One region of the Micromonospora globbae genome, then DNA from elsewhere that is predicted to be linked to it. Evidence: riboswitches for the same ligand, from Rfam matches in the RefSeq annotation. Region 1 holds a riboswitch; each other region holds the start of a gene.
What was found. Region 1 has a riboswitch for S-adenosylmethionine ahead of OG994_RS05490 (ABC transporter substrate-binding protein). Riboswitches for the same ligand answer to the same signal wherever they lie in the genome.

Region 2: it holds a riboswitch for S-adenosylmethionine, as region 1 does, so the genes downstream of both, thrC (threonine synthase) here and OG994_RS05490 (ABC transporter substrate-binding protein) in region 1, are expected to answer to the same signal.
Region 3: it holds a riboswitch for S-adenosylmethionine, as region 1 does, so the genes downstream of both, OG994_RS27580 (aminotransferase class V-fold PLP-dependent enzyme) here and OG994_RS05490 (ABC transporter substrate-binding protein) in region 1, are expected to answer to the same signal.

Annotation. Positions count from the first base shown of each region.
Region 1 is NZ_CP108084.1:1,235,966-1,242,249, forward strand. Features, by position in the region: gene OG994_RS05475 (sugar phosphate isomerase/epimerase family protein) at 1-306, shown strand, start outside; gene OG994_RS05480 (amino acid ABC transporter ATP-binding protein) at 315-1,052, opposite strand; gene OG994_RS05485 (amino acid ABC transporter permease) at 1,055-1,834, opposite strand; gene OG994_RS05490 (ABC transporter substrate-binding protein) at 1,875-2,747, opposite strand; SAM riboswitch class IV at 3,036-3,148, opposite strand; gene OG994_RS05495 (ChaB family protein) at 3,440-3,847, shown strand; gene OG994_RS05500 (nuclear transport factor 2 family protein) at 3,938-4,375, shown strand; gene OG994_RS05505 (LacI family DNA-binding transcriptional regulator) at 4,395-5,447, opposite strand; gene OG994_RS05510 (MFS transporter) at 5,485-6,284, shown strand, end outside.
Region 2 is NZ_CP108084.1:6,027,550-6,033,833, reverse strand. Features, by position in the region: gene paaN (phenylacetic acid degradation protein PaaN) at 1-609, opposite strand, end outside; gene OG994_RS27505 (GNAT family N-acetyltransferase) at 662-1,681, opposite strand; gene thrC (threonine synthase) at 1,945-3,231, opposite strand; SAM riboswitch class I at 3,242-3,376, opposite strand; gene OG994_RS27495 (DMT family transporter) at 3,537-4,508, opposite strand; gene OG994_RS27490 (ArsR/SmtB family transcription factor) at 4,604-4,918, shown strand; gene OG994_RS27485 (DUF4232 domain-containing protein) at 5,156-5,818, shown strand; gene OG994_RS27480 (ABC transporter permease) at 5,831-6,284, opposite strand, start outside.
Region 3 is NZ_CP108084.1:6,047,044-6,053,327, forward strand. Features, by position in the region: gene OG994_RS27560 (FAD-binding oxidoreductase) at 1-695, opposite strand, end outside; gene OG994_RS27565 (DUF4031 domain-containing protein) at 764-1,030, shown strand; gene OG994_RS27570 (HD domain-containing protein) at 1,087-1,731, opposite strand; gene OG994_RS27575 (FUSC family protein) at 1,807-3,078, shown strand; gene OG994_RS27580 (aminotransferase class V-fold PLP-dependent enzyme) at 3,085-4,350, opposite strand; SAM riboswitch class IV at 4,395-4,515, opposite strand; gene OG994_RS27585 (PrsW family intramembrane metalloprotease) at 4,539-5,993, shown strand; gene OG994_RS27590 (hypothetical protein) at 6,063-6,230, opposite strand.

The DNA.
Region 1 (6,284 bases):
GTCGACACGTTCCACGTCTGGTGGGACCCGGACGTGCTGGGCCAGATCCGGCGCGCCCGGGGCCGCGTCGCGAGCTTCCAGGTCTGCGACTGGATCACGCCGCTGCCGCCGGACGCCCTGCTCTCGCGCGGCATGATGGGCGACGGGCACATCGACTTCCCGCTGCTGCGCCGGGCCGTCGAACAGGCCGGCTACGCCGGCGACATCGAGGTGGAGATCTTCAACGCCGAGGTGTGGGCGGCCGACCCGGACGCGGTGGTGGCCACGCTGGCGCGCCGGTACGTCACCCACGTCCTGCCCGACTGAGCGGCCCCTCAGAGGACCTGGGACAGGAAGCGGCGCAGCCGGGGGTGCTCCGGCGTCTCGAAGATCGCGGCCGGCTCGCCGGCCTCCAGCACCACGCCGCGGTCCATGAAGGCCACCGTGTCGGCGACCTGCCGCGCGAAGCCCATCTCGTGGGTGACCACCACCATGGTCATGCCGCCGGAGGCCAGGTCGGCCATCACACCGAGCACGCCCTTGACCAGCTCCGGGTCGAGGGCGCTGGTCGCCTCGTCGAAGAGCATCACCTGCGGTTGCAGCGCCAGCGCCCGGGCGATCGCCACCCGCTGCTGCTGCCCGCCGGACAGGTGCCCCGGGCGGGCGTCCGCCTTGCCGGCCAGGCCCACCAGCTCCAACTGGGCCCGCGCGATCGCCACCGCCTCGTCCTCGGGCAACTTCTTGATCCGCCGCAGCGCCAGGGTGACGTTGCGCAGGACGCTCATGTGCGGAAACAGGTTGAACTGCTGGAAGACCATGCCGACCCGCTGCCGCAGGGCGTCCGGGTCGTCGGCCAGCACGCTGCGGCCGTCGAGGAGCACGTCGCCGCGGTCGGGCTCGATGAGGCGGTTGATCGTACGCAGCAACGTCGACTTGCCGGAGCCGGACGGCCCGATGACGCACGCCGTCGCGCCGCGCGCCACGGTGAGGTCCACGCCCCGCAGCACCCGGTTGGCGCCGAAGGCCAGGTGGACGTCGCGCACGCCCAGGCTGACCGACGTGGTGGTGTCGATGCTCATCGCTGGTTCCCTCCCGCCGCGCCGGGCAGCGCCAGGTCGGTGTCGTCGATGTCGTCGGCCGGCCCGGCGGCGGGCCGCCCGTGCCGCAGCCGCCGGTCGATCGCGTTGACCACGTGGGTCAACGGCACGGTGAGCGCCAGGTAGAAGAGCCCGGCCAGCAGCAGCGCCGACTCGTTGCCCGTCGTGGCGGCGTAGTCCTGCCCGATGCGGAACAGCTCCCGCTGGCTGGCCACCAGGCCGAGGAAGTAGACGAGGCTGGAGTCCTTGATCAACGCGATGAGCTGGTTGACCCAGGCCGGCAGGACCCGGCGTACGCCCTGCGGGATGATGACCACCCGCATGGCCTCGCCCCAGGAGAACCCCAGGGCCCGGGCGCCCTCCAACTGGGCCGCCTCCACCGACTGGATGCCGGAGCGGAAGATCTCTCCGATGTAGGCGGCGGCGATCAGGGAGAGCGCCAGGATGCCCAGCGGGTACGGGTTCGGCCCCCACACCTGCATGCCGAGGGGCGCGAGGCCGACGCCGATCAGCAGGATGGTCGCGGCGGCCGGCAGCCCCCGGAACACGTCGGTGTAGACGCGGGCCGGCCAGCGCAGCCACCGGGTGCGGGAGATGCCCGCGATGGCCAGCAGCATGCCCAGCACCGAGCCGAGCAGGGCGGCGGAGACCGCGAGGATCAGCGTGTTGGGCAACCCGACGGTGAGCATCTCGGGCAGCGCCTCGCGCATCGACTCCCAGTCGAAGAAGGTCTCCCACAGGGTGCGCAACGGATCCATCGGCCGTGTCTCCTACCGCTCCGCTCGTTCGTTTCTTCCGTCAGGACGCCGCCGACGCCGACGCGCTCGGCGCCGCGGGGACCGCCACCGTGCCGCTGCCCGGCTTGAAGTCCTCGGGGATCGGCCGGCCCGGGTAGTACTGGGCCTGCAACCGGCTCCACGTGCCGTCGGCGATGACCTCGTCGAGGCCCTTGTTGAGCGCCTCGCGCAGGGCGTCGTTCCCCTTCGCCACCGCGTACGCGGTCGGCGCGGGGCTCAGCAGCTTCGCGGCCACGACGATCTTCCCGCCGCTGTCCGCGGCCGACTTGTCGCCGATCTCGGCCGGGGCGATCCAGGCGTCCGCGGTGCCGGCCTTGAGCTGGTTGATCGCGCCGTTGTAGTCGGGCACCCGCACGGGGTCGAGGCCCTTGCTGGTGGCGTAGTCGTCCTGGACGGTGCCCTGCACGACGACGACACGCTTGCCCGGCAGCTCGTCGAAGCTGCGGATCGGGGAACCGGCGGGCACGTCGAGTCCGAAGTAGCCGAAGTCGTAGCCGTTGCCGAAGTCGACGGTCTTCTTCCGCGCCTCGGTGATGGTGATCGAGGAGCTGCCCACGTCGAACTTGCGGTTGTTGACCTGCGAGAGCAGGGCGGAGAAGTCGGTGGCCACGAACTCGACCTTCAGGCCGATCTTGCCAGCGACCGCGCGCAGGAGGTCGTTGTCGAAGCCGGTGAACTCGCCGTCCTTCAGGTACACGTTCGGCGGGGCGTCGGTGAGCGTGCCGGCGCGCAGCACGCCGGGCTGGAGCAGGTGGTACGGGTTGTCGGCGGCGCCGGACGAGGAGCCGTCGCCGCAGGCGGTGAGGGTGGCGGCGCCGAGGATCGCGGCCGCGCCGAGGGCGGCCAGCCGGGTCAGGGCAGGAAGGATTCGCACAGGTGTCTCCGGAGTCGGTCAACGGCGGGGCACGGGCGTGCGCCGCCGACGGCGCACCCGACGGGTGGGCCGCTGGACGGATCGGTGTGGCGGGAAGGGGCGCCGTCAGCGCCGGGCGCCGCGCGGACAGGCGGCGCTGCACACCCACATCATGTCGACGTGTCGGCGCCGGGTCAGACGCGGCGACAGCGGCCAGCGATCGGACGCGTCGGGCGCGCCGAGGCCGACGGACGGGATGGTGTGCTCACACGACATTGGCTCTCCTGGGTCGTTGCTGACCTGGGAACCAGGCCACGCTTGCACCGGATGTCGCTCCGGTGCCCGGTCCTCACCCGGGGCACCCCACCGCGGAGGAGGGTTGCCGGCCAGCAAGCCGGGGCTACGCGCTGGCGCTCATGACCTGCGCAGAGGCTAGCAGCCCACCGCCGGGCATCGTCCAGCCGATATGACCACCCTCACGCGACGGCGGGTCGAGCCGCGACGGCGCCGGGTCGGGTCCCGCGGGACCGGGCGGCGGGCGGCCTTGTCGGGGCGCGACGTCACCGGGTCGGGTCCCGCCGGACCGGGCGGCGCGGCGCCCGGTCCTGCCCCGGTCCGCCGGTGTGGTCCGGCCGGGACCGGGTACCCGGCGGACACGAGCACCGCCGGGGGAGGAGCGCGCCGTGACCGACAAGCACGAGCAGGCCGAACGGATGCGTCCGGACGTGCCCTCGACCGTCGCCCGCTCCGACGACAAGGCGGTGCGGACGTACAAGAAGACGCTCGAGTCGGCCGAGGAGACCTACGGCGACGGGGAGCGGGCCCACCGCACGGCCTTCGCCTCGCTGAAGCACACCCACGAGAAGGTGGGCGACCACTGGGAGCCCAAGGAGCACCCCGGCCCGTCCGACCCGCAGGCCGAGCTGGGCACCCCCGCGTCCCGTTCGCGGCCCCGGGACACCGCGCAGGGCGTGGACGCCAACGCCAGCAAGGGCCACCTCGACGAGGTGGCCCGGAAGGTCGGCATCGCGCGTCCGCAGGACATGGCGAAGGACGATCTCGTCCGGGCCATCGAGAAGGCCAACGCCCGGGCCACGTCCCGCGCCCGCCGGCGGAGCTGACACCGCCCGCCGGTCGGATTCCGGGCGGGCGCGGCGGTGGGATGATGCCGGCGGGCCCGCCGGGCGGCGGCGGGCAGGGAGGTGGTCGCCATGACGGCCAACCGGGACATCGTCGCCCGCGCCTTCGCGGACTGGTCCGCGGGCACCGGCGGCATCACGGACATCTTCGCCCCCGACATGCGCTGGGAGATCGTCGGCAACTCGGCGGCGGCCCGGACGTACCACACGGCCGAGGAGTTCGTGAGCGAGGTGCTGCGGCCGTTCAACGCGCGGTTCGGCACGGACACGCCGTTCCGCCCGGTGACCGTCCGGGCGATCTACGAGGACGCCGACGCCGGCACGGTCGTGGTGCTCTGGGACGGCGCCGGGGTGACCGTCACCGGCGCCACGTACGCCAACACGTACGCCTGGTTCCTGACCTTCCGCGACGGCAAGGTCGTCGACGCCACCGCCTTCTTCGACAGCATCGCCTTCAACGACCTCTGGCGGATCGACGTCGACGCCGTGGACGGCGCTGGCGAGCCGTAGGTCGCGGTGGCGCCGCCGATCACGGGCGGGTGCTGCCTCGGCGGACGACGGACCAGGGCGCGGTCCGGGATACCGGCGTCCGACCACCCAGTGCGGCCTGCGCACAGGCCGCTCCCTGCTCGCGCAGGGATTGCGCGACGGTCGTCAGCCCGAGCTGTGCGGCCAACGCCGAGTCGTCCCACCCGGTCACCGCCACCTCGTGGGGGACGGCGCGACCGGCGGCCCGGGCCGCGCGGAGGACGCCGGCCGCCTGTTGGTCGCTCATCGCGACGATCGCGTCGGGCGGCTCGGCGGACGCCAGCAGGGTCGCGGCGGTCCGCTCGGCGTCGGCCGCGTCGTTGCGCGAGCACACCGCGACGACGACGTCCCGCCACGCGATGCCGGCCTCCTCGGCCGCCTGCCGGTAGCCCTCCAGACGCTCACGCGTCACCGGAAAGAGGACATCGGCGATGCCCGAGCCGCGGGTGATCGTGCTGATCCGCTCGCGGGAGAGCGGGAAACTCAGCACCGCCGGACGGGTGGCACCCGCGAAGGCGACGGCGCCGACCGCGCACGCCGCCGCCCGGTTGTCGATGCTCACCAGGCCCAACCCGGGGACCGCCGGCCCACCGTGGACAACGGCAGGACGCTTCGTCGCCCGGACGGCTGCCAGGACCGGATCGTCGTCCGACGTGGTCCACACGATGAAGCCGTCGACGGCGGCGCCCGTGACGCGCAGGACGTCATCGGCGGCGCCGGTGATCGGCAGGATCGTCATGCCGTAGCCGCGGTCGGCGCAGACACCGGCGATCCCCGCGAGGAAGGACACCGCCTCCGGATCCTCGAACGCGTAGCTCAGGTGCTCGCCCATCACGACACCCAGCGTGCGGGTGCTGCCCCGGCGCAGCGACCGGGCACTCGGGTCGGGGCCGGCGTATCCGAGCTGGGCCGCTGCGGCGAGCACCTTGGACCGGGACCGCTCCGACACCCGGCTCGGCTGGTTGTACGTGTAGGAGGCGGTCATGACCGACACGCCGGCCAGTTCGGCCACCTGCGCGAGGGTCACCCGCTTCGAGCCGACGGGTGATTCCACGATGCCAGCCTAGCCGAGCATGTGTATCGTTACACAGATGACACGGACACCCAGCGGCCCGCCGCGCCACCTGATCGTCGCGGCGCTCGTGGCCTTCGCCGCCTTCGGTTCCTTCTGGGGGGTCTGGGGTGCCTCCGTGCCCAGGGTCCAGCACCAGGCGGGCATCGGTGACGGTCAGCTCGGCCTCGCGCTGTTGTTCGTGGGCGCCGGCGCCCTTCCCGCGATGCTGGCCGCGGGCAGGGCCCTCGACCGATGGGGGCTGCGGGTGGCGGCCGTGCTCGTCGGGGCCCTCGGCGTCGTCGGCGCCGGGCTGGCGCTCACCGCGGTGAACCTGGCGAGCCTGTGCGTGGGGCTGGCCGTCGTCGGCGCGGTCAGCGGAGCCGCCGACGTAGCCATGAACGCGGTCGCCGGACGCGCCGAGCAGACCGCCCGTCGTCCTGTCATCACCCGCGCCCACGGTGTCTTCTCCAGCCTCGTGGTCCTCGCGAGTCTCGCCACCGGCGTGGCATCGGCCGCGTCGCTGCCGCTCGCGGTCCCGTTCACCGCCGTGGCCGTTCTCTCACTGCTCGCCGGCGCCGCCCTGCTCAGGACGTTGCCGTCCGGCGTCGACCGGGCCGCGGAGCCGGCGTCCGGTCCGGAGCACCGCACCGGGGCGGATCCGGCGCCGTCCGACCGGTGGAGGGTCGTCCCGTTCCTGCTCGTCGGCGTGCTGGGCGCGCTCGCGTTCGCCACCGAGAACGCGCACCAGAGTTGGAGCGCCGTCTTCGCCCACGACGAGCTCGGTTCCGGCCCGGGACTCAGCGCCGTCGCACCCGCGGTCTTCGCGGGCACGGTGGC
Region 2 (6,284 bases), 2.1 Mb from region 1:
GGCGACACCGCGCGGCACCACGTGGAAGGTCTTGGTCATCCGCAGCGGGTCGCCCTTGCCGGCGGCCTTCTCCCAGCCGGCCGTCCCCGGGTGCCGGGTCATCTCGGCGTACGCGTAGGCGAGCGACTCCAGCGCGCGGTCCAGCGCGTGCGCGCCGCCGGCCTGGAAGGCCATCACGAAGGCCTGGCCGCTGGTGAACTGCACCGCGTTGGCCAGCTCGAAGATGTGCTTGTGCAGCCGGTCGAGGATCTCCAGGCAGACCCCGACCCGGGCCTGCGGGCCGGCGTCGCGCCAGGCGGGCAGCGCCGCGCTGGCGGCGGCCACCAGCTCGTCGGCCCCGGCGTGGGGGTAGCGCACGCCCAGCTCCACGCCGAACGGGCTCGTCTCGGTGGCGACCCGGTCGCCGGCGCCCGGCTGGTCGAGGGGGAAGTCGCCGTTCAGGTACGCCTCGAAGGCGGCCTTGCCCTCGGCGGCGGCGGTCTCGCCGTACACCCGGGGGCTGGGTGACTCGGGGTAGGCGGACCAGTACCCGCGCTCGGAGATCGCGGTCAGCGCGCGGGTGAGGGTGTCGACGTGCCGGTCGTAGAGGGGGTGCGGGGTCTCCGTCATGCCCGCCATCATGCAACAGGAAGCACCAAAATCAGTAGGCCCGTGTCACAACTCAGATCGTGAGCTGCCAGTCCGTCCAGCCGTCCACCGGCCGGAAGCCGAGCCGCTCGTTGATCGCGATCATGTGCGTGTTCGACGCGGCGTTGAACGTGTCGATGGCGCGGATCGCCGGCTCGTGGGCGAGCAGGTGGCGCAGATTCTCGATCTTGACGAGCAGGCCCAGCCGGTGGCCGCGGTGCGCCGGGTCGACGATGGTGATCTGCTGGAACGCGTGCCAGTCGGCGGAGGCGCCGACGTCGAGCAGGGTCCACGCCACCACCCGTCCGGACGCCTCGTGCCGGGCCGCCACGTGGTACTGCCGCCGGCCCCGCGCGGCGAGCGCCCGCTCGACGCCCCGGATCCGCTCGGCGTCGACCCGCTCGGCCTCCCACTCCAGGTCACCCATGGGCGCGTCGGTCGACAGCCGGCCGTCGAGGTAGGCGATGTCGGCCACGTACTCCTCGGGGATGGCACCGTGCCAGCGGACCGTGCGGTACCCGGCGGCGTTCGCGCGGGCGTCGGCCAGCAGCGCGTCGAGCGCGCCCTGGTCGACGGCGGTGGGGTCGAGGCGGCGGCGGACCCCGGCGAGCGCGGGTTGTGCGCCCATCGCGGCGGCGAACGCCCCACCCGCCTCCGGCCGCTCCGGACCCCCGGGCAGCGCCGACAACGCCATGCCGATGACCCGCTTGCGGCCCCGCTCGCGGAGCAGGCGGCGGCAGTGCTCGTGCAGCGCCCGGCCCACCCCGCGGCGCCGGTGGGCCGGGTGGACGACGAGGTCCGCCGTGGCGTTCTCGGTGTTGTCGAGCTGCGGCAGTTCCAGCGCCAGGTAGCCGGCGGGTACGCCGTCGAGGCGGGCGAGCGCCCACAGCGTGTCGGCGCCCGGCGTCGGGTGGTGCAGGAGCCCGTCGAAGCGCCGCCGGCAGAACGGCGGGTAGTCCGGCACGTCGGCCGCGTAGGCCGCCGCCCCGATCCGGTACGCCTCGTCGATCGCGGCCGGGTCGGCGGCGTCGAACGGCGCGATCGTGATGCCCATGCGGTGAGGGTGCCCGGACACAAACGATCGGGCCAGCGATTAAACCGCTGGCCCGATCGGACGTTGGTCGGGAGGGACGATCGCACAACGCCTCCGGCGTTGGGTCGCAAGAACTCAAAGTCTTCGGCGATACGCCCTCCCGCACGGAGCATCTTGCGCCGTCCGGTTCCTGCCGTCAAGTCCTTAGCGGCGGGTTTTCCGCACGGAGAGCGAAAAGCCGGCTACCCGGCGAATCCGTCCGATCCCCCGCCCGGGCGATCCGCTCAGCCGAGGAGGCCGGCGTCGCGGGCGGCGCGCAGCGACGGGCGGATCCGGTGGGTGGGACCGACCTGCCCGGCGACCGCGTCGATGGTCTTCAGCCCCTCACCGGTGTTGAAGACGACGGTCTCCGCGGCCGGGTCGAGCTTGCCGGCCTCGACCAGCTTGCGCAGCACCGCGACCGTGACCCCACCGGCCGTCTCCGCGAAGACGCCGGTCGTCCGGGCCAGCAGGCGGATGCCGGCACGGATCTCGTCGTCGTCGGCGTAGTCCATCCAGCCACCCGAGCGGCGGACGGCCTCCAGGGCGTACAGGCCGGCGGCCGGATCGCCGATGTTCAGCGACTTGGCGATGCCGGTCGGCTTGACCGGGACGATCTCGTCGCTGCCGGCGTGCAGGGCGGTCGCGATCGGGTTGCATCCCGCCGACTGCGCGCCGAACACCCGCCAGCCGCCGGCCGGCGCCTCGACGAGCCCGATCTCCACCAGCTCGGCGAACGCCTTGTCGATCTTCGTGAGCAGCTCGCCGGAGGCCATCGGGATCACCACCTGCGCGGGGATGCGCCAGCCGAGCTGCTCGGCCACCTCGTAGCCGAGCGTCTTGGAGCCCTCGGCGTAGTACGGGCGGACGTTGACGTTGACGAACGCGGTGTCCTCGAACTCGTCGGTCTCCACCAGCTCGCCGCAGAGCCGGTTCACGTCGTCGTACGAGCCGTCGATGGCCACCAGGTCGCCGCCGTAGACGGCGGTGGTGACCACCTTGCCCTGCTCCAGGTCGCCGGGGATGAAGACGACCGACGGCGCGCCCACCCGGGCGGCGTGCGCGGCGACCGAGTTGGCGAGGTTGCCCGTGGAGGCGCAGGCGAAGCGGGTGAAGCCGAGCGCCCGGGCGGCCGTGAGGGCCACCGAGACGACCCGGTCCTTGAACGAGTGGGTGGGGTTGGCGCTGTCGTCCTTCACCCACAGCGGCGCGGTGATGCCCAGCTCGGCGGCCAGGTGCGGGGCGGCCACGAGCGGGGTGAGGCCGGGGTCCAGCGTGACCCGGGTGGCCGGGTCCTGGCCGGCGGGCAGCAGCGCCGCGTACCGCCAGAGGTTGGCCGGCCCGGCCTCGATCTGCTCCCGGGTCACGCGGGCCAGCGCCGCGCTGTCGTAGTCGACCTCCAGCGGGCCGAAGCACTCGTAGCAGGCGTGCTGCGCGGCGAGCGGGTAGCGGGCCTGACAGGCGCGGCAGACGAGGGCGCGGGCGGGGCTGGCGGTGGTGTCGATGCCGGACGCGGCGACGGTCGACGTCATGTCGAGAGTCCTCTCATCTTTCCCCGCATCGCACCCTGCGGCGGGGACGGAATTGGCACCTGCCCCGCCGTCGCTCGTCGGTGAGCGTGCGGAGTGGTTGCCGGGGCGTCATCGGGCCGTATCCCTCAGCCCCTCTGGATGAGGTGTTCAGTTGTGCCGCCGAGTCTATTCGCCCGCCCCGGCCCGTCCTCCCCGGGTTCCCACGGTGTGAGCGGCCGATCGGACCGGCGGGGGTTGCGACACCGTGGTGACCTCCTTCCGCCGGAGGCCACCACGACGCCCCTCGGGCCTGGGGCGCGTGGGCCCTAGCGGGCCACGACGGCGACGGGGTCGACGACCGCCACCGGGTCGGCGACGGCGGTCGCCTCCGGCTCCGAGCGCCGCGAGACCATCCGGGCCCGGGTGACGAGGTTGGCCGCCACGAGGGCGGCGATGGTCACCGCCGCGCCGACCAGCTCGATCGCGGTGGGCCGGTAGCCGCGGGCGATCTGCACGGCGAACGTGGTCACCGGGACGAGGTTCATGAACAGCGCCGCGTTGGCCGAGCCGAGCCGCCGCACCCCGGTGTTCCAGGCGAGCACCGCGATCACCGCGGCCACGATCACGGCGTACGCCAGCTGCGGCGCGACCGCCACGAGGTCGGCGGCGGCCGGCAGGTGCTGCACCCCGGCGAGGTCGGCGCCGGCGCTGGCGGCGAGCATGGCGAGCGTGCCGGCCGTGGCGGTCAGCGTCGTGTACCGCAGCGGCGACCACCCGACGAACCGGCTCCCGCCGTGGGTGTAGATCGCCCAGCCGAGCACCGCGGCGATCATCATGAGCCCGCCGACGCCGAACCGGTCGAGCCCGGCCAGGCTGCCGCGGGTGATCACCAGGCCGACGCCGACGAGCGCCACCAGGGAGAGGGCCAGCAGGGCCGGCCGCGGGCGTACGCCGTCACGCGCCCAGCGGACGAGTTGGGTCACCAGCGGCGTGGTGGCCACGAAGAGGGCGGTCTGCTGCGGCGTGGCGTGCTCCAGAGCCAGGTTGGTGAGCAGGTTGAAGCCGGCGAAGCCGACCACGCCGAGGAACACGATCTCGACCGCCCGACCCCCCGGGCGCAGGCTCGGCAGCCCCTCCCGGAGCAGCAGGAGCGCGATCAGGACGGCCGTGGCCAGCACGTACCGGGTGGTGGTCAGGTTGAGCGGATCGACCCGGGCCAGCGCGCTGGCGAGGACCGGGAACATGACTCCCCAGCTCAGCACGGCGAGCAGGGGGAAGGCGGCAGCGCGGGAACGCATCAGTGGAACTCCCGATGTTCGAGTAACGTCGAACCAACGCCGACCGACACTATGCCCTTGTTCGAGTATTGTCGAACAAGGGTTACACTGGTCACATGGAGATCCACGAACCCGAGCTGCGCGAGGTGCCGGTGACCGTCGTGCTCGCCGCCCTGGCCGACGACGTGCGGCTCCAGATCGTGCGGACACTCGCCGAGGGCGGTGAGTACGCCTGCGGCACCTTCGAGTTCGGCGTCTCCAAGGCCACCCGCAGCCACCACCTCAGGGTGCTGCGCGAGGCCGGGCTGACCCGCACCCGTGTCGCGGGCACCAGCCGCTACGTCCGGCTACGCCGCGAGGAGATCGACCGCCTCTACCCCGGGCTGCTCGACGCCGTCCTCAGCCGCGCCGCCCCGGCGGTCACGTCCTAGCCGATCCCGGCGGGCGGTGACCTCGTCGAGCGCCGCCGGGACCACGCAACCACCGAGATCACGCAACTTCGTGGATGTAGTGGTCTCCGCGGCTCGTCGAGGCCACTACATCCAGGAAATTGCGCGGCCCGACCCGGGATGCGCGGCGCGGCGCGGGCTGCGCGGCGCGGGCCGGCCCGGGGTGCGCGGCGCGACCCGGCGGGGCCGGACACGCCTCGCCGGTGAGAGGATGCACCCGTGACACCCCGACCGGCGCGGCTGCGACTCCTGCTCAGCGGCCTGCCGCTCGTCGTGGCGCTTCCCCTGGCCGCCTGCACCGCCGGGGCCGATCCGACCACACCCGCCCCCGTGCCGACGGTCACGCCCACGGCCACCCCGGCCGGGCCCGCGACCTGCCCCGAGTCGGGCGTGCTCATCCGCTCGACCGGATCGGACGCCGCCATGGGCCTGCGGGCGCTCGGCCTCGAGCTGGTGAACTGCGGCACCGAGCCCTACGAGCTGAACGGCTATCCCGTGCTCGTCGTACGCGACGAGCAGCGCCAGCCGATCACCCTCACGGTCGTCGACGGTGCGAAGGGGATCACCTCCGGCTTCGACGCGCCGCCCCGCCCGCTCACGCTCCGCCCCGGCGATCGCGCCACGGCCGCCGTCCTCTGGCGCAACACGTTCACCGACTCGACCGGGGCGCCGACGAACGGCGCGTACCTGGACGTGGCGCCGGCCGACGGCCGGCCCGCCCAGGCCGTCGACCCGGACGGGCCCATCGACCTGGGCAACACGGGGCGGATCGGCGTCAGCGCCTGGAAGCGCGCGGAGCCGGCGACGCCCGCGCAACCGCCCGCGCCGTCGCGGCCGAGCGGCGCGCCGTCGGTGGCCGTCACGCCCGACGGCCGGGTGTGAGGGCGCGGCCCGCTACGAGGTGACGTCCTTGCGGGTGAAGCGCCAGTACGCGAGCGCCCAGAACAGCGTCGCGTAGCTGATCGAGGAGATCGTCCCGCGCACCACGTCGTCGGTCTGCATCGGCGTGGAGAGCAGACCCAGCCACGCGGTGCTGAAGTGGGTGGGCAGGAAGGCGCGCAGCCCGCCGAGCGCGGTGATCTGGTCCAGGATGCTGGAGAGGATCCAGAGCAGCACCGCGCCGCCGACCGCGCCGAGCGCCGCGTCGGTGCTCACCGACAGCAGGAACGCCAGGCCCGCCACCACCAGCAGGACGACCGCCAGGTAGCCGAGCACGGCCAGCAGCCGCAGCAGCCCCTTCCCCGGTGGCAGTTCGGCGGCGACGGCGCTGCGCAGCGGCGACCAGCCGTAGCGCAGCGTGCCGGCGAGCAGGGCCGTGCCGGCGAGCAGCAGCAGGGCCGACGCCGAG
Region 3 (6,284 bases), 2.1 Mb from region 1:
GCCGCGGTGGACGGGAAGACCGCCACGAGGGTGAGCGACTCCGCCGGGGCGGGCCGCAGCGCCACGGTCACCTCGGTGATCACGCCGAGGGTGCCCTCCGAGCCCACGAAGAGCCGCGTGAGGTCGTAGCCGGCGACACCCTTGGCGGTGCGCCGCCCGGTGCGCAGCACCTCGCCCGAGGCGAGCACCACCTCCAGGCCGAGCACGTACTCGGTGGTCACGCCGTACTTCACGCAGCACATGCCACCGGCGTTGGTGGCCACGTTGCCGCCGATGGTGGAGGACTCCCAGGAGCCCGGGTCCGGCGGGTACCACAGCCCCTGCTTCGCCACGGCGGCCGCCAGGGTGGCGTTCACGACGCCGGGCTGCACCACGGCGATCCGGCTCACCGGGTCGATCTCCCGGATCTCGTCCATCGCCACGGTGCTGATCACCACGGCGCCGTCGACGGCGTTCGCCGCGCCGGCCAGTCCGGTGCGCGCGCCCTGCGGCACGACCGGTACGCCGTGCCGGGCCGCGGCCCGCACCACGGCCACCACGTCCTCGGTGCTGCGCGGCCGGGTCACGACCAGTGGCGAGCCGGCGGCGCAGAGGTCGGCCTCGTCGCGTTCGTGCATCCGGAGCAGGTCCGGGTCGGTCAGCACGCCGTTCTCGCCGAGCGCGGCACGCAGGTCGTCGAGGAGGGGGGAAACCATGGTGCAGAGGCTAGGTGGCCGGCAGCCGATCATCAACATGATCCACAGGCGGGGCTAGCGTGGTGGGCATGATCTACCTGGACCGCCCCGGTTGGCCGTCCCGGGGCCGGCTCTGGTCCCACCTGGTCAGCGACGTCTCGTACGCCGAGCTGCACGCGTTCGCCGAGGCGCTCGGGGCTCCCCGCCGGGGCTTCGACCGGGACCACTACGACATCCCCGCAGAGCGGTTCGCGATGGCCGTCTGGCTCGGCGCGCGGGTGGTGCCCAGCCGGGAGCTGGTCCGCCTGCTCCGGGAGGCCGGGCTGCGCCGCCCGAAGCACCTCGTACGACCCTGACCGGCCGCCACCGTCACCCGTCGTCGGCCGCGCCGGCGTGCCGTGGCACCAAATGATCAGCCGGGCGCGGTCAGCGCCGCCAACTCGCGGTGCAGGTTCGCCCGGGCCGGCCGCTCCCACCAGGCCGCGAGCGGCGGCGTCCGGAACAGCGCGGGCAGGGCGAGCAGGGCGGTGAGCACCCGTGCCCGGCCGGCCCGGAAGTCGGCGTCGGGCACGTGCGCGTACTCCCGCCGGATCGCGGCCGCGTACCGGTCGTACACCGGGGGCGCCGCGGCCAGCACGGCGAGGTCGGCGTCGCAGAGCAGGGCGCCGTCGGCGTCCCCGGGCCCGACCACGTGCCCGGCGGTGAGCAGCACCAGCCGGCGGACCTCGTCCACGGCGGCGCCCGACAGCCCGAGACCGGTGAGGACGCGCACGGCGAGCGCCGCGCTGTCCCGCTCGTTGGCGTCGCCCGCCGCCCGGGGGTCGTAGACGGCGTCGTGGTACCAGGCGGCGAGCCGCACCAGGTCCGGCCGCCCGGCCAGGTCGGCGTACCGGTCGACGACGTCCAGCACCGCCCGCAGGTGGTCGCACGTGTGGTAGTGCCGGTGCGGCTCCCGCCAGCGGCGCACCAGGTCCTCCCCGGTGCCGGTCAGGTCCGTCTCGCGGGTCGCCCCGGCGCCCCGGGCCGCCGCCCGCCACCGGTCCAGAAGCTCGGCCACCCGCCGAGTCTGCCGCATCGGCCGACGCGCCGCGGGACCGAGGATTCACCCGGCGTGACTCGGGTAGTAGCCGGCATGGCGGAGGCCCGGGAGCGCAGACGGCTGTGGCGCGTGCGCCCACGGGAGCTGCGCCGTGGGCTCACCGACGTCGACAGCGCGCGCATCGCCGAGGCGGTGGGCCAGGCGCGGGAGATCAGCAAGGCGACCCTGCACGACCGGCTGCACCGGGTCCGCATGGCCGCGGGACTGGCCGTGCAGGCCGGGCTCGCCGCCGCGCTCGCGTACCTGGTGTCGCACCGGCTGCTGAACAACCCGCAGCCGGTCTTCGCGCCGATCTCGGCGGTCGGCACCCTGGCCGCCTCGGTCGGCCAGCGCTTCCGCCGGACCGTGGAGCTGATCGTCGGGGTGGCGGTCGGCGTGGCGGTCGGCGACGGGATCATCTACGTGCTCGGCACCGGGGCGTGGCAGCTCGGAGCGGTGGTCACACTGGCCATCATCCTCACGATCTTCGCCGGGGCGAGCGTGGCGATCGTCATCCAGGCGGCGGCCACTGCCGTGCTGATCGTGACGCTGACCCCGTCCACCCAGAACCTGGAGATACCCCGGTTCGTGGACGCCTTCCTGGGCGGCGGGATCGCGCTGCTGGTGACCGCGATCCTGCTGCCGCTCAACCCGCTGCGCGTGCTCAACCGCGCCGCCCGGCCGGCGCTGGACCTGCTCGCCAACCAGCTCGACGCCGCCGCCGAGGGGCTGCGTACGCGCGACCGGCAGCGCGTGCAGCAGGCGCTGGACCGGCTGCGCAGAAACCAGGGCGAGCTGGCGATGTTGAACGAGGCGATCGAGGGGGCGAAGGAGACCGCCACGCTGTCGCCGGCCCGCTGGCACCGCCGCAACGAGCTCACCCACTACGCGGAGGCGGCCGAGCCGATCGACCGGGCGATGCGGAACAGCGGCACCCTCATCCGGCGCTCGGTCACCCTCATCGAGGACGAGGAGCCGATCCCCGACCCGATGCCGGACGCCGTGGCCCATCTCGCCGAGGCGGTCCGCCTGCTCCGGCACGAGTTCTCCGTGGGCGACGAGCCGGAACAGGCCCGGGAGCGGGCGCTGCGCGCCGTGAGCGAGGCCGGCCGGGCGTACGGCCACGGGGTGGGCTTCTCCGGCAGCGTGGTCGTCGCCCAGATCCGCACCGCCGCCAGCGACCTCCTGGTGGCCTCCGGCATCGAGCAGGAGGAGGCGAACCGGCTGATCCGGAAGTCGTTCGGCGAACAGGAGACGCCCCGGGGTGAGCGGCCCGAACCGGACGAGGGCCGGACGAAGCCGCCCACCGCGCCTCCCGTCGGCTGACCTGCCTCAGACGAGGGTGGCGAGGGCCGCGAGCAGACGGTCCACGTGTTCCCGGGTGCTGCCCAGGCCGATGCTGGCCCGCACCGCCGTCGGTGGAAGGTCCCGCCGGCCCGTCCGGGCGGCCGCCTCGGCGAGCAGCCGGCGGGCCAGCGGGTGCGCGCAGAACAGGCCGTCCCGCACCCCGACGGCGTGCTCCCGGGCCAGCTCGGCGGCCACCTCCGCGGAGTCCCGGCCGGCCACCACGAACGAGACGATGCCCACGCGCGGCGCGTCCGGCCCGAAGGTGCGCAGCTCCACCACGTGCGGCAGGGCGGCGATGCCGTCTCGCAGCCGGGCCAGCAGACGCTGCTCGTGCTCGTGCAGGGCGGCCCGGTCGGCGTCGGCGAGCGCCGCGCAGACCGCGGCGAGCGCCACGGCCCCGAGCAGGTTCGGGGTGCCTCCCTCGTGCCGCGCCGGTCCGACGGCCCAGGTGACCTCGTGGGTGCCCGCGCCGACGCGCTGGGTGGCCCCGCCACCGGCCAGGTACGGCGGGGCCGCGTCGAGCCAGTCGGCCCGCCCGATCAGGACCCCGGCGCCGAACGGGGCGTAGAGCTTGTGGCCGGACACGGCGAGGTAGTCGACGTCCAGCGCGAGCAGGTCGACCGGGGCGTGCGGGGCGAGCTGCGCGGCGTCCAGCGCGATCCGTGCCCCGTGCCGCCGGGCCACCCGCGCCAGCTCGGACACCGGCCAGCGCTCGCCGGTCACGTTGCTCGCCCCGGTCACCGCGACCAGCACCGGCAGGCCCGGGTTCGCGGCCCGGCGCAGCTCCGTGAGGGCCGCGTCGAGCGCGCGCACGGCCCCACCCGCGTCGGCCGGCACCGGCAGCCGCACCGAGCCGCGCGGCCAGGGCAGCAGGTTCGCGTGGTGTTCGCTGGCGAACGTGACCACCGTGGTGCCCGGGGGCAGCGACCGGGCCAGCAGGTTCAGCGCGTCGGTGGTGTTGCGGGTGAAGATCACGTGGTCGTCGGCGCGGGCGCCGAAGAAGTCGCCGACCGTCTGCCGGGCCCGCTCGTAGGCGAGGGTGCAGCGGCGGGAGAGCGCGCCGGCGCCGCGGTGCACGCTCGCGTACCACGGCAGGAGCTCGGCGACCGCGTCGGCCGCGGCCCGCGCGCACGGCGCGGTGGCCGCGTAGTCGAGGTTGATCTCGCCGGGTACGCCGAGGACGTCGAGCGGCCCGGCGGCGGGCGCGACGGTCGTCGGGGCGGCGGACGGGGACACGAGGGTGACGGACATGCCGGAACCTCCGGGGTCAGGGACCCCGGGCGGCGTCGGGACGGGGTCCGCGCTTGCCCGGCGCGCGGTTCGGGCCGGGCCCGGTCATCACCCGGGGCACCCCACCGCGAACTCGACGAGGGTTGCCGGCCAGCAAGCCGGGGCTTGACGCTGGCGCTCGTGACCTTGCCGCAGCATAACGGGCGCCGATGCCCGGGAACCAGCCGGCCGGGGGTGACTACGCTGACCGCATGGCCGACACCCCGCCCGGCGGCGCGCCGCCGCCCGTGCCGTCCGCCCCACCCGGTGCCGCGCCGCGGATGCCGCTGCGCCGGCTGGGCTGGCGGCGGTTCCTGGTGCTCGCCGGGGTGGTGCTCCTCATCGCCGCCTGCGCGGTCTTCATGGTCTTCACCCTGGGCGAGAGCCTCGGCCTCCAGGCGCTGCTGATCGGCGTGGTGGCCGCCATCCTGCCGGTTCCGGTGCTGGTGGCCTGCTTCCTCTGGCTCGACCGGTACGAGCCGGAACCGCTGAAGTACCTGATCTTCTGCTTCACCTGGGGCGCCTTCGTCTCCACGGCCGCCTCGCTGACGGTGAACGACTTCGCGGCCGGCCGTTTCGCCGACGCGGGGCTCCCCGCCCCGCTGACCGGTGTGCTGGTGGCGCCGTTCATCGAGGAGCTGACCAAGGCGCTCGGGCCCATCCTGCTGCTGGTCTTCCGGCGGCGGGAGTGGTCGGGCATCACCGACGGGCTGGTCTACTGCGGTCTGTCCGCGGTCGGCTTCGCCATGGTCGAGAACATCCTCTACCTGGGCGGCTACGGCTTCGCGTCCGGTGCGGAGCGGTTCGGGCCGGCGACCGGGGCGCAGCAGGTCATCGCCATCTTCATCGTCCGGATCCTGCTGTTCGGGTTCGCCCACCCGCTGTTCACCTCGATGACCGGCGTCGGGCTCGGCATCGCCGCCCGCACTGCCGACCGCCGGGTGCGCGTACTGGCGCCGATCGCGGGGCTGCTGCTGGCCATGATGCTGCACGGCACCTGGAACCTGCTGCCGACGCTCACCCAGGTCACCGGCCAGGCGGTGATCATGCTGTACGGCTTCATCGGGGTGATGGTCCCGATCTTCTTCGGCATGGTCGGGCTGGCGCTGTGGCTGCGGGCGTGGGAGGGACGGCTCACCGAACGGCGGCTGCCCGACTACGTCCGGGCCGGCTGGCTCAGCCCGCCCGAGGTCGCGGCGCTCAGCAGCCTCGGCCGCCGGCACGCGGCCCGCGCCTGGGCGCGCCGGGTCGCCGGGGACGCGGGTGTCCGGGCCATGCGCGGCTACCAGTTCGCGGCCACCCGGCTGGCGCTGCTGCGGGACGGGTCGCTGCGCGGCCTGGACCGCAAGGCGACCGACCGGGAACGGACGGCGCGGGAGGAGCGGGAGCTGCTCGAGGCGATCACCGCGTACCGGTCGTTCTTCGTGGGTCGCGATCCGCAGGCACCCGCCGGCGTGTGGGACGGCGACCGCTACCACCTGCGGTTCCCCGACGGTTCGCAGCGGACCGTGGAGGCTCCCGAGGAGCCCGTGGTGCCGATCCCCGTGGTGCTGGCGGCCCCGCCGCCGGTGCACAACCCTCCCGGTTGGCCCAACCTGCGGCCGGGCTGGCCGGGGCACGCCTGATCCGGTCGGCGCCGGTGTGCGAGCCGGCACCGACCGGTCGCGGGCGTCGCGGTCGGCGGGCGGCGCCCGTCAGGTCATCAGGCTGGTGAGGAAGTCACCGAGACCCTGGAACATCGCCACGAGCCCCGCTCCGATCGCCTTGAAGATGTTCGCCGCGCCGTCCGGCCGGAACGCCATGAAGTAGATCAGGAACGCGATGAAGCCCCAGAACAACAGCTTCCTGATCCATTCGGGCATCGTCCCTCCCCAGGGCCGGTGGTGCGCCCTGGCTTCCCGGCGGGGAGCGGTGCA